4 regions of the Mesorhizobium sp. M0317 genome follow, and region 3 is predicted to be linked to each of the others. Evidence: riboswitches for the same ligand, from Rfam matches in the RefSeq annotation. Region 3 holds a riboswitch; each other region holds the start of a gene.
The links. Region 3 has a riboswitch for cobalamin ahead of NKI88_RS08205 (aromatic ring-hydroxylating oxygenase subunit alpha). Riboswitches for the same ligand answer to the same signal wherever they lie in the genome.
Positions count from the first base shown of each region.

Region 1: linked by a shared signal. The riboswitch ahead of NKI88_RS25035 (DUF1636 family protein) and the one ahead of NKI88_RS08205 (aromatic ring-hydroxylating oxygenase subunit alpha) in region 3 are both predicted to bind cobalamin.
Region 2: linked by a shared signal. The riboswitch ahead of metE (5-methyltetrahydropteroyltriglutamate--homocysteine S-methyltransferase) and the one ahead of NKI88_RS08205 (aromatic ring-hydroxylating oxygenase subunit alpha) in region 3 are both predicted to bind cobalamin.
Region 4: linked by a shared signal. The riboswitch ahead of NKI88_RS24790 (CbtB domain-containing protein) and the one ahead of NKI88_RS08205 (aromatic ring-hydroxylating oxygenase subunit alpha) in region 3 are both predicted to bind cobalamin.

Region 1 is NZ_JAMYRV010000043.1:58,343-62,433, reverse strand. It holds partial or broken gene NKI88_RS25045 (cobaltochelatase subunit CobN) at 1-1,003, opposite strand, end outside; gene cobW (cobalamin biosynthesis protein CobW) at 1,022-2,074, opposite strand; gene NKI88_RS25035 (DUF1636 family protein) at 2,077-2,502, opposite strand; cobalamin riboswitch at 2,541-2,745, opposite strand; gene NKI88_RS25030 (DUF6348 family protein) at 2,804-3,496, opposite strand; gene NKI88_RS25025 (winged helix-turn-helix domain-containing protein) at 3,526-4,091, opposite strand, start outside.
Region 2 is NZ_JAMYRV010000029.1:10,827-14,917, reverse strand. It holds gene metE (5-methyltetrahydropteroyltriglutamate--homocysteine S-methyltransferase) at 307-2,655, opposite strand; cobalamin riboswitch at 2,750-2,946, opposite strand; gene NKI88_RS19820 (adenosine kinase) at 3,355-4,091, opposite strand, start outside.
Region 3 is NZ_JAMYRV010000007.1:29,054-33,144, reverse strand. It holds gene NKI88_RS08210 (FAD-binding oxidoreductase) at 1-679, opposite strand, end outside; gene NKI88_RS08205 (aromatic ring-hydroxylating oxygenase subunit alpha) at 717-1,964, opposite strand; cobalamin riboswitch at 2,082-2,283, opposite strand; gene NKI88_RS08200 (DUF680 domain-containing protein) at 2,783-2,989, shown strand; gene NKI88_RS08195 (DUF680 domain-containing protein) at 3,056-3,259, shown strand; gene NKI88_RS08190 (DUF680 domain-containing protein) at 3,331-3,564, shown strand; gene NKI88_RS08185 (ABC transporter ATP-binding protein) at 3,638-4,091, opposite strand, start outside.
Region 4 is NZ_JAMYRV010000043.1:12,017-16,107, reverse strand. It holds gene NKI88_RS24805 (MFS transporter) at 1-429, shown strand, start outside; gene NKI88_RS24800 (aromatic ring-hydroxylating oxygenase subunit alpha) at 437-1,612, opposite strand; gene NKI88_RS24795 (gamma-glutamylcyclotransferase) at 1,747-2,439, shown strand; cobalamin riboswitch at 2,507-2,703, shown strand; gene NKI88_RS24790 (CbtB domain-containing protein) at 2,740-2,919, shown strand; gene NKI88_RS24785 (CbtA family protein) at 2,935-3,738, shown strand; gene cobU (bifunctional adenosylcobinamide kinase/adenosylcobinamide-phosphate guanylyltransferase) at 3,731-4,091, shown strand, end outside.

The DNA of each region.
Region 1 (4,091 bases), on a different contig from region 3:
TCGCGGTGATGATGGCGGCGGGGTTGAGCGAGGCCAGTGCGGTTTCGACGAAGGCCAGCGACGTCGGGTCCTTCAGGCTGGAGACGAAGATCGGGATCGGTCTCATGCCGCGCTGGCGGAGTGCATCAAAGAGGGCATCGATTGGCGCGACATCGGCGGCCAGCAGCATCGAGCGGTAGAAGAGGATGGGGATAATGGGAGGGTTGATGTTGTCTGCGCCGAGTTCCCGCCCACCCCCCTCTGTCCTGCCGGACATCTCCCCCGCAAGGGGGGAGATTGATCTGTCGTCAACGGTTTCGCCAATCTTAGATGACCCAGACAGCTTCCTGTTCAACGGGGCCGAAGAGGAGCCGGCTTTGGTGACGGCTGATCTCCCCCCTTGAGGGGGAGATGTCCGGTAGGACAAAGGGGGGTGTGACGGAACGCCGACATCGGCAAATTCGACCACGCCGCAGCAAGGCTCATAAAACCCGGCTTTCGGCACGCTGACCGGCTCAGCCGCCGCCGCATCCTGCCCAGCCAACCACGCCAGCCGCTGCATCAGCGCTACCATATTCTCCGGCCCGCCCTCGCGGAAATAGCCCAGCAGGCCGTCCAGTTCCTCGCGCGGCAGCGTCGAGGCTTCGATCAGCCTGAGGTCCTCGTCATGGCTTTCACCAGGCAGCAGCGCCAGCTTGATGCCACGTTCGCGAGCAGTCACCGCGAGTTGGTCGCAGCCATAGCGCCACCAGTCATAGCCGCCGAGGATGCGCACCAAGATCACCTTGGCCTGGCGGGCGACGCTGTCGATCCAGAGGTCCACGGACATGGGATGACGCAGGTCGCGCAACGCCGCCAGCCGCATCGACGGCAGGCGGGCGGCATCGGCCTTCCAGGCCGCCGCGAGGCCGGCGAGGTCGCTGTCGGTGAAGGACAGCGCCACGATATCCGCCGGCGTCTGCCGGAGATCAACCGGCTCGGCGAGATCGTCGAGCGAGGCGGAGGTCGTGGTGAGTATGTGCATCGCGGCTCGTGCCTGAGATCAACCGGCGAGTATACGCTCGATCGCCGGACGGTTCAGCCCCTTCAGGCCAATGACGACGAGACGCGAGCGGCGATCGTCCTCGGCCGTCCAGGCGCGGTCATAGTAATGGTTGACGCGTGGGCCGACGGCCTGCAGCAAAAGCCGCATCGGCTTGCCGCCGACATCGACGAAGCCTTTTACACGCAACACGTTTTCCTGTTCGGCGGCGGTGGCGACGCGCTTGGCCAGGTCGTCGGGATTGGCGATCGAGGGGATGTCGACGATGAAGGTGTCGAAATCGTCATGCTCATGATCGAAAGCGCCGTCGTGATGCGACTTGCGGTTCTCGATGTCGTCTTCGACGGCGAGACCGAGGCCAAGCAGCACCGACGGGTCGACCTTGCCATGCGCAGTCGGCACGATTTTTACCGCGCGGGCGGAATGTTCATTGATGATGGCGTTGGCGCGGGCCGAACCGGGGGCGTCCATCAGATCGCTCTTCGACAGGATGATCAAATCGGCGCAGGCGATCTGGTCCTCGAACACTTCTTCGACAGGATCGTCATGGTCGAGCGTCTCGTCCTGAGCGCGCTGTGCCTGCAAAGCGTCCATGTCGTTGGCGACGCGGCCTTCGGCCAGCGCCGGGCCGTCTACCACGGCGATGACACCGTCGACGGTTACCCGGCTCTTCACGCTCGGCCACTGGAACGCCTGGACCAGCGGCTTGGGCAGAGCCAGGCCCGAGGTCTCGATCAGGATGTGGTCAACCTTCGGTGTCAGCGCGAGGATCTTGTCGAGGGCGGGCACGAAATCGTCGGCGACTGTACAGCAGATGCAGCCATTGGCCAGTTCGACGATGTTTTCCTCGGGGCAGGTGTCGATGCCGCAGCCTTTCAGGATTTCCCCGTCGATGCCGATGTCGCCGAACTCGTTGACGATGATGGCGATGCGCTTGCCGCCGGCATTTTCCAGGAGATGGCGGACCAGCGTCGTCTTGCCGGCGCCGAGGAAGCCTGTAACGACAGTGCAGGGAACACGGGAGAGGTTGGCGGCCGGGTTTGAAGCGTTCATCGTCAGTCCTTCAGCATGTCGAGGGGTGGGATGCGGGCAACGAGGCCGCGCTTGAGGCTATCGGGCCGGCCGCGCCACGGGATGAGGCCGTCGGCCGAAGTCGCGAAGAGCTTTGCGCCGGTAACGAGGTCGGCGCCGCTGGTTGCGGTCAGATCGCCGAAGACATAGCTCCAGCAGCCATCGCGCAGGATCGCGGCGCTGAGGCGGCGCTTGCAATTGCCGAGACATTCGGCGGTGCGGACCCGGATATCGCCGGCAGCGGCGCGGCGTGTGTCCTCAGCCAGCAATTCGCCGGCGCGCGGATGGGCGTCGGAACCGGTCTCATCGCGGCAGGAGGCGCAGACGATGACGGTCACGCCGGTCAGGGCGTCGTTGTCCCCGGACGCAATGTCCGCTGTGCCAGCCGAAAAACTGCTGTTCTGGTCCAAAAACCGTGCTCCTTGCCCGGAAACCCGCCAGGCGATCGGATACTTTGTCTCAGACGGCAGGTCTCCTGGCTCGCGGGTCGTCGCCTTGGTTAGCCGCCTTCCCGGTGTTACCCAGTGGCTTTCGGCCTTGGCTCGTCGCTTACAGTTGCGGGGACAGCCGCGGATTTGGGACCGAAATCCCGCACCGCATTCCCTCTTGGCCCTTGCCGTTGCGGGCAGGGGACCGTCTGCAGCGGATTTAGGCTTTTGCGGGCGGCGGTGTCAACGCACGGCTACGACATGGCGATGTCGGCAGGGGCTGTCATGTCCCGGCTTCCGGCAGTGCCAGGATGACCTGTCGGATAGCTTGATAGCCATCGCTATAGTCCCAGTCATGACCGACAGCCAGATTCTGTCCCTCATGCCAAACCGCGTTGTCCAGAAGGACTTCGGCACTAATCAGCGTGCCCTTCAAGCCTGCCAGAAAGGTCCGGACAAAATGGCTTCCGGGGGGTACCGAAGCTGTGAACAGCTTTTCCAGCTTGGCATAGAATGCTGGATAGCCTGGTGTCAGCGAGCATAGCTCGGTTGTGGCCTGGGAAATGACCGGGCCGCTATAGATTTTCCAGCGGGCATCTTTTCGCCAGATCTTCCAACTGGCGCTGCTTCGCTGCCAAAGCTCTATTTCGGCCTGCATGTTCTCGCAGACGTGATCGGCCAGTCCCTCAATGGCCACATGGAAAACACCACGGAGAAACTTTTCAAACGCCTGGTTCAGTTCCTGTTCGCGCGTGTCGCCGAAGCCAGCAAAGGATTCAATGACCGGCTGAACATCAAGCAGCGGAGAAAAAATGTAGATTTCCAGGACCAGCCGGTCAGAACTCGTCTCGAACACCTCAGCCTCAAACCGAAGCTGCTTCGATTGGAGCATGACGTCCCTATCTCTGCGGACTGCATCTATTCCATGCGCAATGAGGGCGCCATGGATCATGTCGAGCACTTTGTCCGATGCCATTGCACAACCTACGAGGCTTATTGAGGCGTCTATGACAGACGCTGCAAGGGTTGGCCATCTCTCTCGCTAGCCAATGCCGGCCCCAAATCGCCGGCGGGCGTCACTTCCATGCGCTCAAGTCCAAGCCAGCCCTGCATCTCCTTTAGTTCCTCAAAAAGCTGTGCGGTGGTCTCAGGCGGTGCGCCTGCTTCGGCGTAGGCGGCGTGGACGCGTAAGACACTCGCAGGCCGGTCGGCCTTGAGATCGACGCGGGCGACGATCCGGTCGCCGAGCAGGAAGGGCAGCACGTAGTAGCCATATTGGCGCTTTTCGGCCGGCGTGTAGATCTCGATGCGGTAGTGGAAATCGAACAGGCGCTCGGTGCGCGAGCGCTCGAAGACCACCGGATCGAAGGGCGCCAGTAGCGCGCGGGCCTCGATCTTTCGCGGCAGACGGGCGTCCTTATAGAGGTAAGCCGGCTTGTCCCAGCCTTCGACGTTTACCGGCAGCAACTCGCCCATCTCAACCAGTTCCTCCAACCGGCCCTTCATGTCGGCTGGCGACAAGCGGAAATAATCGCGCAGGTCACCCGTCGTCGCGATGCCGTGGGCGCGGG
Region 2 (4,091 bases), on a different contig from region 3:
GTCTGCGCGATCAACTGGGGGCGGACAGACGCAGCACCATACATTGTCCTGAGCGAACGCGCCAAGCAGTCTACTTTGAGAAACGACGCGTGTCCGATTTGTTCGAGGCGCGGGGCCTGTATGTCCCCAAGGAACCAATATTATAGCGTAGTGCCACATTTATATTTCTGCGGGATTAAGACACGTGCCGTAGGGAAATTGCACATTTGCGCCGAGTGGCTCATTTCCAAGAGTGTGCCGGTTTGGCATGTTCACGGCCGACAGGAGCCAGCCGGTAGCTCACCACACGGTGAGGAAGGAGAAGCCTCAGGCCACTTTCTCCCGGAGCGCGCGCGCTGCAGCGACCATGTTAATGAGGGCAGGGCGGACCTCCTCCCACTTGCGTGTTTTGAGGCCACAGTCCGGGTTTACCCACAGTTGGCCGTCGGACAGTCGCTCGCGGGCAAGCATGATTAGGTCCGAAATCTCGCCGACTTCCGGGACGCGTGGTGAGTGAATATCATAGACGCCAGGACCGATTTCGTTCGGATATTTGGAGCTCGTGAAGGCGTCCAACAGTTCCATCTTCGAGCGCGACGTCTCAATCGAAATGACATCCGCATCCATTCCAGCGATCGCGTGAATGATCTCGTTGAACTCCGAATAGCACATGTGGGTATGAATTTGAGTCGCGTCCTTTACACCCGTTGAAGCGATCCGGAAACATTCGACAGCCCAGTCGAGATAGACTTTCCAGTCAGATTGGCGCAGTGGCAATCCTTCGCGAAACGCGGCCTCATCGATCTGGACCATCCTTGCGCCGGATCTTTCGAGATCCGTCACTTCGTCGCGGATGGCGAGCGCGATCTGGCGGCAGGCTTCGGAGCGGGGTACGTCGTCGCGAACAAAAGACCAGTTGAGAATGGTGACTGGGCCTGTGAGCATTCCCTTCACGGGCTTTTCCGTAAGCGACTGGGCGAATTGCCACCAGCGCACTGTCATCGGATTGCGCCTCGATACGTCGCCGAAAATGATGGGGGGACGCACGTAGCGCGACCCATAGCTTTGTACCCAGGCATGCTGGGTGAGCGCGAAGCCGGACAACTGCTCGCCGAAATGCTGTACCATGTCGTTTCGCTCGAACTCACCATGCACCAGCACGTCCAGCCCGATCTCTTCCTGCCAGCGAATTGCAGCCTCGATCTCCTTCTTCAGGAACGTCTCATAGTCGACATAGCTCAGCTGGCCCTTCGCATGAGCGGCCCGCGCCTTGCGTACCTGCGGCGTCTGCGGGAAGGACCCGATGGTCGTCGTCGGGAACGGCGGCAGCCCGAGTGAGCCGGCCTGGACTCTGGAGCGCTCGCCAAAAGCGCTCTCTCGTCGCTTCGCGCTGTCCTCAATGCTAGCGATCCGCCCCTGAACAAGCGGGTCATGGATCCTCGTGGATGTCACGCGCGTGGCGGCAGCCTCGGCAGACGCTTTCAACGCGCCTGCCACCGCATCCCTGCCTTGGGACAGGGCCCGGGCCAGCAAGACCAGCTCGTCGGTCTTCTGGGCCGCGAAGGCGAGCCACGACCTGATGTCCGCGTCGAGTTCCGTCTCCATGCGCAGATCAATCGGCACATGCAGCATCGAGCAAGAAGGCGCGATCTCGACGCGGTCCAAGGGCCAGCCGGCGACGATCGGTTTGATGCGGTCGAGAATGGCGGGCAGGTTCGCACGCCAGACGTTGCGGCCATCGATCAAGCCGAGCGAGAGCACCAGATCCTTCGGAGCGAGCCGACCCACCGTTTCCAGCTGCTCGGGAGCGCGCACGAGATCAATATGCAGGCCGGCCAGGGGCAGAGAAATCGCGGTTTCGAGATTGTCTCCCAGCGACCCGAAATACGTAGCCAGCATGATCTTCAGCTCGGGCGCGGCTTTCGACAGCTGGCCATAGGCGAATTCGAACGCAGCTCGTTCGTTCGGGTTCAGATCGAGGACAAGCGCTGGCTCATCGATCTGCACCCAGTCGGCTCCCGACAGCTTCAGCCTCTCCAGAAGCTGCTCGTAAACCGGCAGCAGCCGCGGTAGGAGCGCGATGGGACCGAACCCCTCGGCAGGCGATTTCGCCAGCTTGAGGAAGGTGATGGGTCCAAGGATGACTGGGCGTGTGTGAATGCCGAGAGCTTTAGCCTCGAGGAAGTAATCGACCGGCTTCGATGACGAGAGGGCGAACGTCTGATCATCATCGAGTTCCGGCACAATGTAGTGGTAGTTGGTGTCAAACCACTTGGTCATTTCCATCGCGGTTACACCAGGTCCATGAGCCTCCTCCTGGTAACCAGCGTGTCCACAATCCTCCGTCTGACCCTGGTTGCCGCGCGCCATTGCGAAGTAGATGTCAAGTGGGACCTCGCCGCTATTCCAGCCGTAACGGGATGGAACGGCCCCGACCATGGCTGCGGTGTCGAGCACATGGTCGTAAAGCGAGAAGTCGTTCGACGGGATTTTCGACACGCCGCGATCGCGCTGCTCTTCCCAGCTAGCGGCACGGAGCGCCTTCGACGTCGTGAGAAGGTCGCCAGCGGACGATGTTCCGGACCAGTAGCTTTCAAGGGCGAATTTCAGTTCTCGCCGACGACCGAAGCGCGGCACGCCGAGCGTTGCTACAGGAATTTGCTGAGAGACAGTCATGTCATACCCCGATGATTGGGGCGTCGGTGACAAGGAAGGCGCTAGCAGGCCGGCATCAACGCCGGGTTGCAGCGGCCACCGAGACACCCCGCCCGTGGACGTAATTCGCGTGGCAGGTCTCCTGGCTCGCGGGGTCATAGCCTCTACCCGTCTTCCTGAGGGTATTCGCCTCAGTGACGTGTGTTGGCTCGCCGCTAACAGTTGCGGGGGCAGCGCCGGCATCGCACCGGCTTCCCTCTTAGCTCCGCTGCGGCAGCGCCGCACGCGAGAACCACGACACGCAGACAATCACAGCAGTTCGCTCTTTTGTCAATGACGCATAACGAAATGTTTATGTCGTTATGTGATCGCGCTTTTACGCCTTTGTCTAGCATTGTGAAATATTCAGTCTGCTGCCCGCATTCGGCATCGTGGGACGTGATCGCAAGTCAAGTCCGACGGACGCCGCGAGTTCTCCGTTACCTCAGGAACCTTACTGGCCTTCCCCAAGCTGAGCTTCTGGAAAATGCTGGTGACGATCTGGATGACGGTGAATGCCGTCATGGCAAGCACGCCTTGCACCGCTCCTCCAGCGAGCTTCACGGCAGCAGCATGGGTCAGTTCTCCGAAGCGAATGGCTGTCGCTATCAGCGAGCTTTGACACAGTTCCGCCACTGCGGTCATCGCGTCAGTAGGGCGGCTGGTTAGTTGCCGGCGCATCTACAGCAACCCAGCCCCTTCCGCCTCGCGGCGCAAATTCTGCCTTGGCCTTGGGCCGATCTGCTGGATCACCAGGCCGGCCGCCAGCGAGCCAAGGTCGCCGCAGGTCTTGAGGTTGCGGCCCTGCGTGTAGCCATGCAGGAAACCGGCGGCGTAGAGGTCGCCGGCGCCGGTGGTGTCGACCAACTCCTTGATGGCGGTCGCCTCGATGACCACGGTCTCGTCGCCGCGCACGATCACCGAGCCTTTTTCGGAACGGGTGACGGCGGCAATCTTGCAGTCCTTGCGGATCTGAGCCAGCGCCTCGTCGAAGGATTTTGTCTGGTAGAGCGACTTGATCTCGTGGCTGTTGGCAAAGACGATGTCGACAGTGCCCGAGCGCATCAGCTCGAGGAACTCGTCCCGGTAGCGGTCGACGCAGAACGAATCCGACAACGTCATCGACACTTCGCGTCCGGCCTCGTGTGCGAGCTTCGCCGTCTGCCGGATCGCCTCCTTGGCGCGCGGCGGATCCCACAAATAGCCCTCGAAATAGGTAACCTTGGCGCCGGATGCCTTGTCGGCCTCGACATCCTCAGGGCCAAGCTCGACGCAGGCGCCGAGATAGGTGTTCATCGAGCGCTCGCCGTCCGGGGTGACGAAGATCATCGAGCGCGCCGTCGGCGGCTGGCCCTCGAGCGGCCTGCTGTCGAAGGCAACGCCCTGGGCATGGATGTCATGCGCGTAGATCTCGCCGA
Region 3 (4,091 bases):
CGCAGCAGAAGATTTCGCGCTCGCGGAAATCCGGAGCCAGCAAGGGCAGCCGGATCGCGTCGATGCGCCCCATATGACCGTACCAGCCCTCGCGGCTGGAACGTTCCTCGATCATGAAGCCGAGCGACAGGCCGGGCATATGGCCGCCGAGCAGTTCGAGTTCCTTGCGGAAAATGATCTCTTCGGCACGCCGCGCGCAGTTGACGAAACCGACATCGGTCCATGGCGCGCAGTCGTTCAGCCAGCGCAGCATCGACATCATCGGCGTCACGCCGGAGCCGGCGGAAATGAACAGGTATTTGGCCGCCGGGTGGCTGTGCAACGAGAAGTCGCCGGCCGGTCCGTAGGCCTTGACATGCGAACCGGGCACCAGATGGTCGAACATCCAGCGCGTGCCGATGCTGCCGGCCTGCGCCTTGACCGTCACCGCGATCGAAAACGGCCGCGATGGTGACGACGACAGCGTATAGGTGCGCATCAGCGGCCCGTCCGGTGTCGGCAGTTCCAGCGTCAGGAACTGGCCCGGCTTGTAGCGGAACCAGGTCTGGTTGTCGGAGCGGAAGGTGAAGGTCTTGACGTCAGGCGCCTCGTCGCTGACGCCGATCACTTCCAGCACCTGCAGCCTATCGTTCCACGGCGCCATCTGGTCAAGATGGCGATAGAGCCCAAGATCCGTCATCGCATTCATCCTCCGGTCCTTCCTCGCCTGCTCCAGCTCACGCGACGTTGCGCAGCGCCGGCCGGCCGCCTTCGGCAAGGCGCGGGCCGATGAAGGCCGCGTACCATTCGACGAACTGGATCACGCCGCCCTCATGCAGCTCCGAATAGGGGCCGGGCTCATAGGCCGGCGACAGGATGCCGAAGGCGTTTTCCTCGACGATGCGGCGGTCCTGGTCGTTGGTCTCGGTCCAAACGTGGGTGAGCTCTTCAAGGTTGTAGTCGACGCCCTCGACCGCATCCTTGTGCACCAGCCACTTGGTCGTCACCGCGGTTTGCGTGGCGCTGATCGGCAGCACCCGGAAGGTGACCGCATGGTCGATCAGGATGTGGTTCCAGGTCGTCGGATAGTGGTAGTGCATCAAGGTGCCGATGCGGTCGGCGGCAACAGTGTCGGACAGGTTCTTCGTCACCGCGCGCTTTCCCGACATCGTGTAGCTGACGGCATCGCGCAGCAGCGGCGCGCGGGTGGCGCGGTATTGCCCGGCCGGATCGATGCGGAACTTGCTCGGCAGGCCCGCCGTCTCGCATTTCGCCCAGTGCGCCAGCATCTCCGGATCGCTGTCGGCGCCCTGCACGCCGGTCACCGTCGGCGCTTCGGGGAATGTCTTGCACAGCTCCGGATGATTGCCGGCGCAGTGATAGCATTCGCGGTTGTTTTCCCAGACCAGCTTCCAGTTGCCCTTCTCGATGATGGTGCTCTCGAAGGCGACCTTGGCTTCATTCAGCCGGTGCGGCTTGAGGTAGGGCTCTATCATGGCGCGCATCGGCGCAAAGTCGGCAGGTTCTTTCGCCAGGCAGATGAAGATGTAGCCGCCGACGCTCTCGCAGGCGACGGGCTTCAGGCCGAACTGGCTCTTGTCGAAACCGTCGGCCATCTGGCGGGCAAACAGCAGCCGGCCGTCAAGCTCGTAGGTCCACTGGTGATAGGGGCAGACAAGCTTTGCCGCCATGCCCTTCTCAGTGTTGCAGACACGGCTGCCGCGATGGCGGCAGGAATTGTGAAAGGCGTTGATGTTGCCCTTCTGGTCGCGGACCAGCACCACCGGATAATCGCCGATCTGCACGGTGATATAGCTGCCGGGCTTCGGCAGTTCGCAATCATGGCCGATGAACAGCCAGTCGCGATACCAGATAAGCTCCATGTCGAGCTTGAAATAGTCCGGGTCGGTGTAGAAGGGCTGTTCCAGCGAAAAGCCTTGCTTGCGGCCGTTCAGGAGCCTCAGCATGTCGTTGCGCGTATCCATAGTTCTGTCCTCGTGGTTTAAGGACTGAACTTGGTGGTGATGGAGGAAGGATCGGACGCAGGCCGGCGCGGCGCCGGACATGCACTATCCACCTCTTGACCGCCCACCGCGATCAGTCGAGTCTATGCGTCTCGGGCTGGTTTCCGGGCTCTGGAGTTGTCCTTGCGGACCATCGCGACACCTTCCCAGGCTCTTGCCCAGTGGTCTCCCGTTGCGACTTCAACTCCACCACCGTTGCGGGGGCAGCGCCGGATTCTGACCGGCTTCCCAATTCTCCGCTGCGTCGTCACGAAGCGGCACCTGAGATGCGATCATCTAATCACGGCAGCGATCGCGACGTCGGCATGAAAGCGACATCGTATCCATGCGGCGCGACACGCGCGGCATACGCCCCCCGGCGCCGGTCAAAGAGCTGAGACGTTTCTTGCGACGCCATCATCGCCGTTTCGAATCGCTGCGGATCCAGTTCGATCGGGGGCAAAAAGGGCTCAACGGTATCGAAAAGTTACTATTAGCAATCTCTAATCGAACCGAACGGTTCGTTTCTGTTGACAATGCGTGCAGGACGGTGTGAACGACGGCCCGGAAACCGACACCGGAGCGAACCACTCGGTTCGACATAAGCAACTGAAAACAATGCGATAAATGACCATAGAGGAACTTCCTGGCACAATTTCAAGGTGCAGGACCGTGGTCCACACGGAACAACTTCGTGATTGGAAACCAGCCTATGGCTTTCCCACATCGGGGCTGTCCGAACGACGCGAATTCCTCCCAAGACACGCCGCTAGACGGACAGACAAACTGGAGTACTAAAAATGAAAAAGATCATCCTCACTGCCGCAGCCGTTTTGGCGATCACCGGCAGCGCCTTCGCCGGTAGCGACAATTACGGTTCCAATGGTGCGAACCAGCCAGCCGTCTCGGTCGACAGCTCGTATACGGCTTCCATTCAGAAGCCGGCGCACGCTGACAAGCAGCCTGTCGTTCAGGGCGCCGACCGCGACCTCTACGGCAATCGCTGATCCCGACCAAAGAAGGGCGGCTAACCCGTCGCTCTCGGGATCCCAAAAAATTCAGGAGTATTTGAAATGAAAAAGATCATCCTTGCTGCCGCCGCCGTTTTGGCCATCTCCGGCAGCGCTTTCGCCGGCAGCGACAACTACGGTTCGAACGGCGCCAACCAGCCTGCGATTACGTCGACCGATAGTGGCCATACGGCTTCGGTTGAGAAGTCGGCTCCAGCCGAGCAGGCGCCTGCCCACGGTGCCGACCGTAACCTTTTCGGCCGCTAAAAGCCGGTTTCCAGCACGTGGCGGGCTTATTCGCTGCAGCTGGCGGCATCAGAAAAATTCAGGAGACTAAAATGAAGAAGATCGTTCTCGCCGCCGCAGCCGTTCTGGCTGTTTCGAGCGCTGCCTTTGCCGGCAGCGACAATTATGGCTCCAATGGCGCCAACCAGCCGGCCGCTGCCGTCGACACCACCCGCACTTCGTCGACCGGCACCAACTCGGCGGTCTACAAGCTGCTGAACTCGTCGAACGACCAACAGAAGTTCGTTCCTCAGAGCAGCGACAGGGATCGGTTCGGCAACAACTAACAGCCGAAGCTTAAAAAAAGAGCGGCGGGCCTGGCCCGCCGCGCGTTTTTACTGCCTGTACGACGCAGCTATCTCAAGCCGCCTTCACTTCCACCGGCTTGAGCGAGAAGGAGTGCCCATCGGCGTCGAAGATGTGCAGGTCCCCGGCATCCGCGGTCAGTCGCAGCTTTGCCCCGCGCTTGACCTCGACATTGCCGGGCAGCTTGGTCACCAACGGCAGGTCAGCGCGGCCGATATCGACATAGACAAGCTGCACCTCGCCGAGTTGCTCGACATAGTCCACAACGCCCTCGAAAAGATATTCCGCGCCGGTGGCGGCCGACAGATCCTCCGGCCGCACGCCGAAGCTGACTGCCGCACCCTTTGCTGACGCCGGCGTTGCGATCGGCACCGTTGCCTTGCGGCCGCCGACATGGCTGACGATTGTCGGGTTGCCCGTCCTGTCGATTGTCGCCGGCAGGATGTTCATGGCCGGCGAGCCGATGAACTGGGCAACGAACAGATTGCCGGGCTTCTTGTAGAGGTCC
Region 4 (4,091 bases), on a different contig from region 3:
CTGCTGGTTTCGGCCGGCAATGCGCTGTTGTTCATGGCGATCTTCTGGGGCAAAGCGGGAAAACGCTTCGGCGGCCGGCGCACCATGACCTTCGCCTATTTCGCGATGTCGGCGACGCTGCTTGCGGCGGGCGCGGTCGGCACTACCGCGCCGCTGCTTACGGGCTTTTTCCTGCTCTGCGGCGCCTTCTTCACCATCGCGCTCGATGCACTGGGCTCGACCGCCTTCATGCGCTCGGTGCGGTCCTATGAGCGGGCGCAGATGGCCGCGGTCTACCGCACCTATCTCGACTTTTCCGAGCTGACGCCGCCGCTGGTCTATTCGGTGGTGCTGGCGTTTTTCGGCCTCGGCTCGGTGTTCGTGACGCTGGGCATTCTGGCCGCGGTTTGCGGCTTTATCACCTGGCGCTATCTGCCGAAGTCGCTTTAGTCGCCGATCAGGCGGTTGCCTCAAGCGCTGCATGCCGCTCGCGCACCCAGTTGTGGAAGCGGTGCAGATCGTACTCCTCCGGCATCAGCACGCCGGCCTGGTGGCGCATCGAGCGCAGGCCTTTCTGATTGATCTCGCAGATCGCGGCATCCTCCTCCAGCACCTGGGTGCCGAAGGCGACGACATTGTCGATGTCCGTCTCAGCCAGCGCCTCGGGCGCGAACAGCCATTCGGCGGTGAGTTCGGTCTGTTCGGGACCGAGCGGCATCAGTCGCACCGTCCTGACATAATCGACATGGCCGACGATGAACATCGAGGGCAGGCTGGTGGCATAGGTCTGTCCGGCCGCACGCTCGGCTGGCGTCAGGCCCGGTAAGACCGGGCCATGGGCATGTCCGTCGCGCGACCAGGTCTCGGCGCCGGCGCGCAGGCCACCCGAAAACTCCGGCGCGTCATTGTCGGCATGGCGGCCCCAGTCGGGGTCGTCGTGCCGGCTCATCAGGCCGCGGCCGTATATCGGCACCAGCCGAGACAGGTCCTTGTGGACGCCCGGGCAATGCAGGCACTCGTTGAAGTTTTCCCAGAAGATCTTCCAGTTGCAGTTCATCACCTTGCGCAGGACATGGCCTGATACCAGCGTTTCCAGCGGCCAGTTGGCGAGGTCGCCGGATGCGGGATCGAAGGAGGTCCCGGCGGAGCCGGCCGCAGCCTGCTGAAGGTTCACAAAGACAAAGCCGCGCCACACCGACAGCGCCACCCGGTAGAGCGGATGATCTGCCTTGTCGAAACCATCTGGCAGCGATTTCGAGGTAACGCGCACCAGATCGCCGCGCAGCGAGTAGGACCAGGCGTGGTAGGGGCACGTGATGAGCCGCGCTTTCAGCCGGCCCTCGCTTTTCTGGCAAAGCTGCGAGCCGCGATGCCGGCAAGTGTTGTGGAAGGCGCGCAGTTCGCCGGTCTCGTCCCGCAGAATGACGATTTCCTGCGTGCCGATGCGGAATGTCCTGAACGCCAGCGGCTGGGCGAGGTCGGCCTCGCGGGAGACGAGCAGCCAGCTTTTGTGCCAGATGGCGTCGAGATCGCGCTGGTAAGCCTCGCTATCCCAATAGGCCGACGACGGTAGCGTCGGTTCGGCCCGGCTCAGGCCGTTATAGGGGTCGCGCTCGCTCGGGCTGGGATGCATGGCTGGCTTCCTATGAAGCGTCAGCCGACACCCCGGCAAATCGTTTGTCAATCAGAGTGCCGCATTGCCGGTTGCAGGCGCGGCGCATAATCATGTCGTGGACACGGGACATTCGGAAATGGGGGGATTCGGAAGTGGCCGCACGACAGATGTCGCTTACGCCGGAGCTGGTCGCGCGCTGCTGGCGCGAGATCAGGGACCCCGGGCCGGATCCGGACGCGATGCATCTCGATGAAGCCGACTATGACGCGCTGCTGGATGAATTGCAGGTCGAACTCCCGGACAGCGAACCGCTATGGCTGTTCGGCTATGGATCGCTGATCTGGAAACCGGAAATAGATTATGTCGAGGACCGCGTTGCGCTGGCGCGCGGCTGGCATCGGTCCTTTTGCATGAACATGACGCGCTGGCGCGGCACCAAGGACAGCCCCGGCCTGATGATGGCGCTGGACCGTGGCGGACAATGCAAGGGCGTCGCCTTTCGGCTGACCGACAATAACCGGCGCGAGCAGTTGGGCCGGCTTTTCCGGCGCGAAGTCACGCTGAAGCCGACAAGCTACCGGCCGCGCATGCTCAAGCTTGCAAGCGAGGCCGGACCGCTCAGGGCATTGGCCTTCGTCATCAACCGCAACGGCCTGACCTATTCAGGACCGCTCGACGAGGGCAAGGTCGTCGAAAGGCTGGCAACGTCCTGCGGGCACTGGGGGTCGGGCGCCGACTATCTCTACAACACGGTGAAAAACCTTGAAGAGCGCGGCATTCACGATCGCCATCTGTGGCGGCTGCAGCGGCTGGTTGCCGAGCGGATCACCGCGTTGAACCCGTAACGCCGCATGGCGCATTCGCGCTGTTGGCCGGCGGAATTTGGTTTGCCGGATGCGGCCGTTTCAGCCTATAGTCATGCATGTCGTCGGTTCCGTTAGGGACCAAGAGGGAATGCGGTGAGGGCTGACTTGTTGGCCCAATGCCGTGGCTGCCCCCGCAACTGTGTGCGGTAGTCCTCTCCAAGCCACTGAGGATTTTTTCTTCGGGAAGGTGGGGAAGGGCGCTGATCCGCGAGCCAGGAGACCTGCCGGCGACAGGGAACTGACTTCGATGCCCTCGGGTGGAGGGCGAAAGGACAAGATATGAATACCGCTTCCGTCTCCCTCGGCGCTTCCGTCTCCTCGCAGTCGCGCTTCATGCAGCTCGTGCTTAGCGTGTTTCTGGGCATTTTCGTCGTCGGCGTTGTCGGTTTCTCGCATATCGATGCGGTCCACAATGCGGCGCACGACTATCGCCATTCGATGGCGTTTCCCTGCCACTGACGAGGATCTGACATCATGAACCTGTTTCGCAACGTCGTGTTCATCGCGGCGATCGCAGGGCTCGTGGCGGGTGTCGCTCTCGCCTGCATGCAGGCCTACGCCACCGTGCCGCTGATCCTCAAGGCGGAGGTCTACGAAAAGGCTGGTGGCGGCCATGAGCATCAGCATGCCGCGGCGCCCGCCGCCAACGCTGCGGACACCGATGCCATGAGCACCGCCGCGCCGGCGGAAAATGCGGTGAGCAGCGCAGCACCGGCTGAAGCAGCCGCGCCGGCGGAGGACGAAGGCTGGGCGCCGGCCGACGGCTTCGAGCGTTTCGCCTTCAGTGTCGTCGCCAATATCGTCACCGGCATCGGCTTCGCGCTGGTCCTGGTGGCGGTTTCCGAGTTCGCCGGCGGCATCGGCAGCTGGCGCCAGGGCGTGTTCTGGGGTCTGGCGGGCTTTGCCGTGTTCACGCTGGCGCCGGGACTCGGCCTGCCGCCGGAACTGCCGGCAATGCCGGCGGCCGATCTCATACAGCGCCAGATCTGGTGGTGGGCAACGGTGATGACAACGGCGATCGGTCTTGCCCTTATCACCTTCCGCACGTCGGCGCCCCTGACCGTGCTCGCCGTCGTCCTGATCGTCGCCCCGCATATTGTCGGCGCGCCGCAGCCTGACAGTTTCGTAACGCCGATCCCAGAGAGCCTGCATCATCAGTTCGTGGTGGCGGTGACGCTGACCAATCTGGTGTTCTGGCTGGTGCTCGGCGCAGTTGTCGGCATAGTGCGCGCGCGCTTCACCGGCACCGCGACCAGCCTGCGCGACAGCTTTGCCTGATCGCAGTTTGACCTTCATCATCGGCGGTGCGCGCTCCGGCATGTGCGCGCATGCCGAAACTTTGGCGACGGCGTTGCTGCCGCCATGGGCCTATATCGCCACCGCGCAAGCCAATGACGGCGAAATGCGCGAGCGCATCGCGCAGCACCGCTCGCGCCGCGGCGAGGGATGGGCGACCATCGATGCCCCGCTTGATCTTGCAGGCGCGCTCGAGGCATTGCCGGACAACCAGCCGGTGCTTGTCGACTGCCTGACGCTTTGGCTAACCAATCATATGCTGGCCGATCATGATCTGGAGGGGGAGTGCCGGCGGCTGGCCGATGTGCTTTCGCGGCCGCGCGGACCGTGGTTCG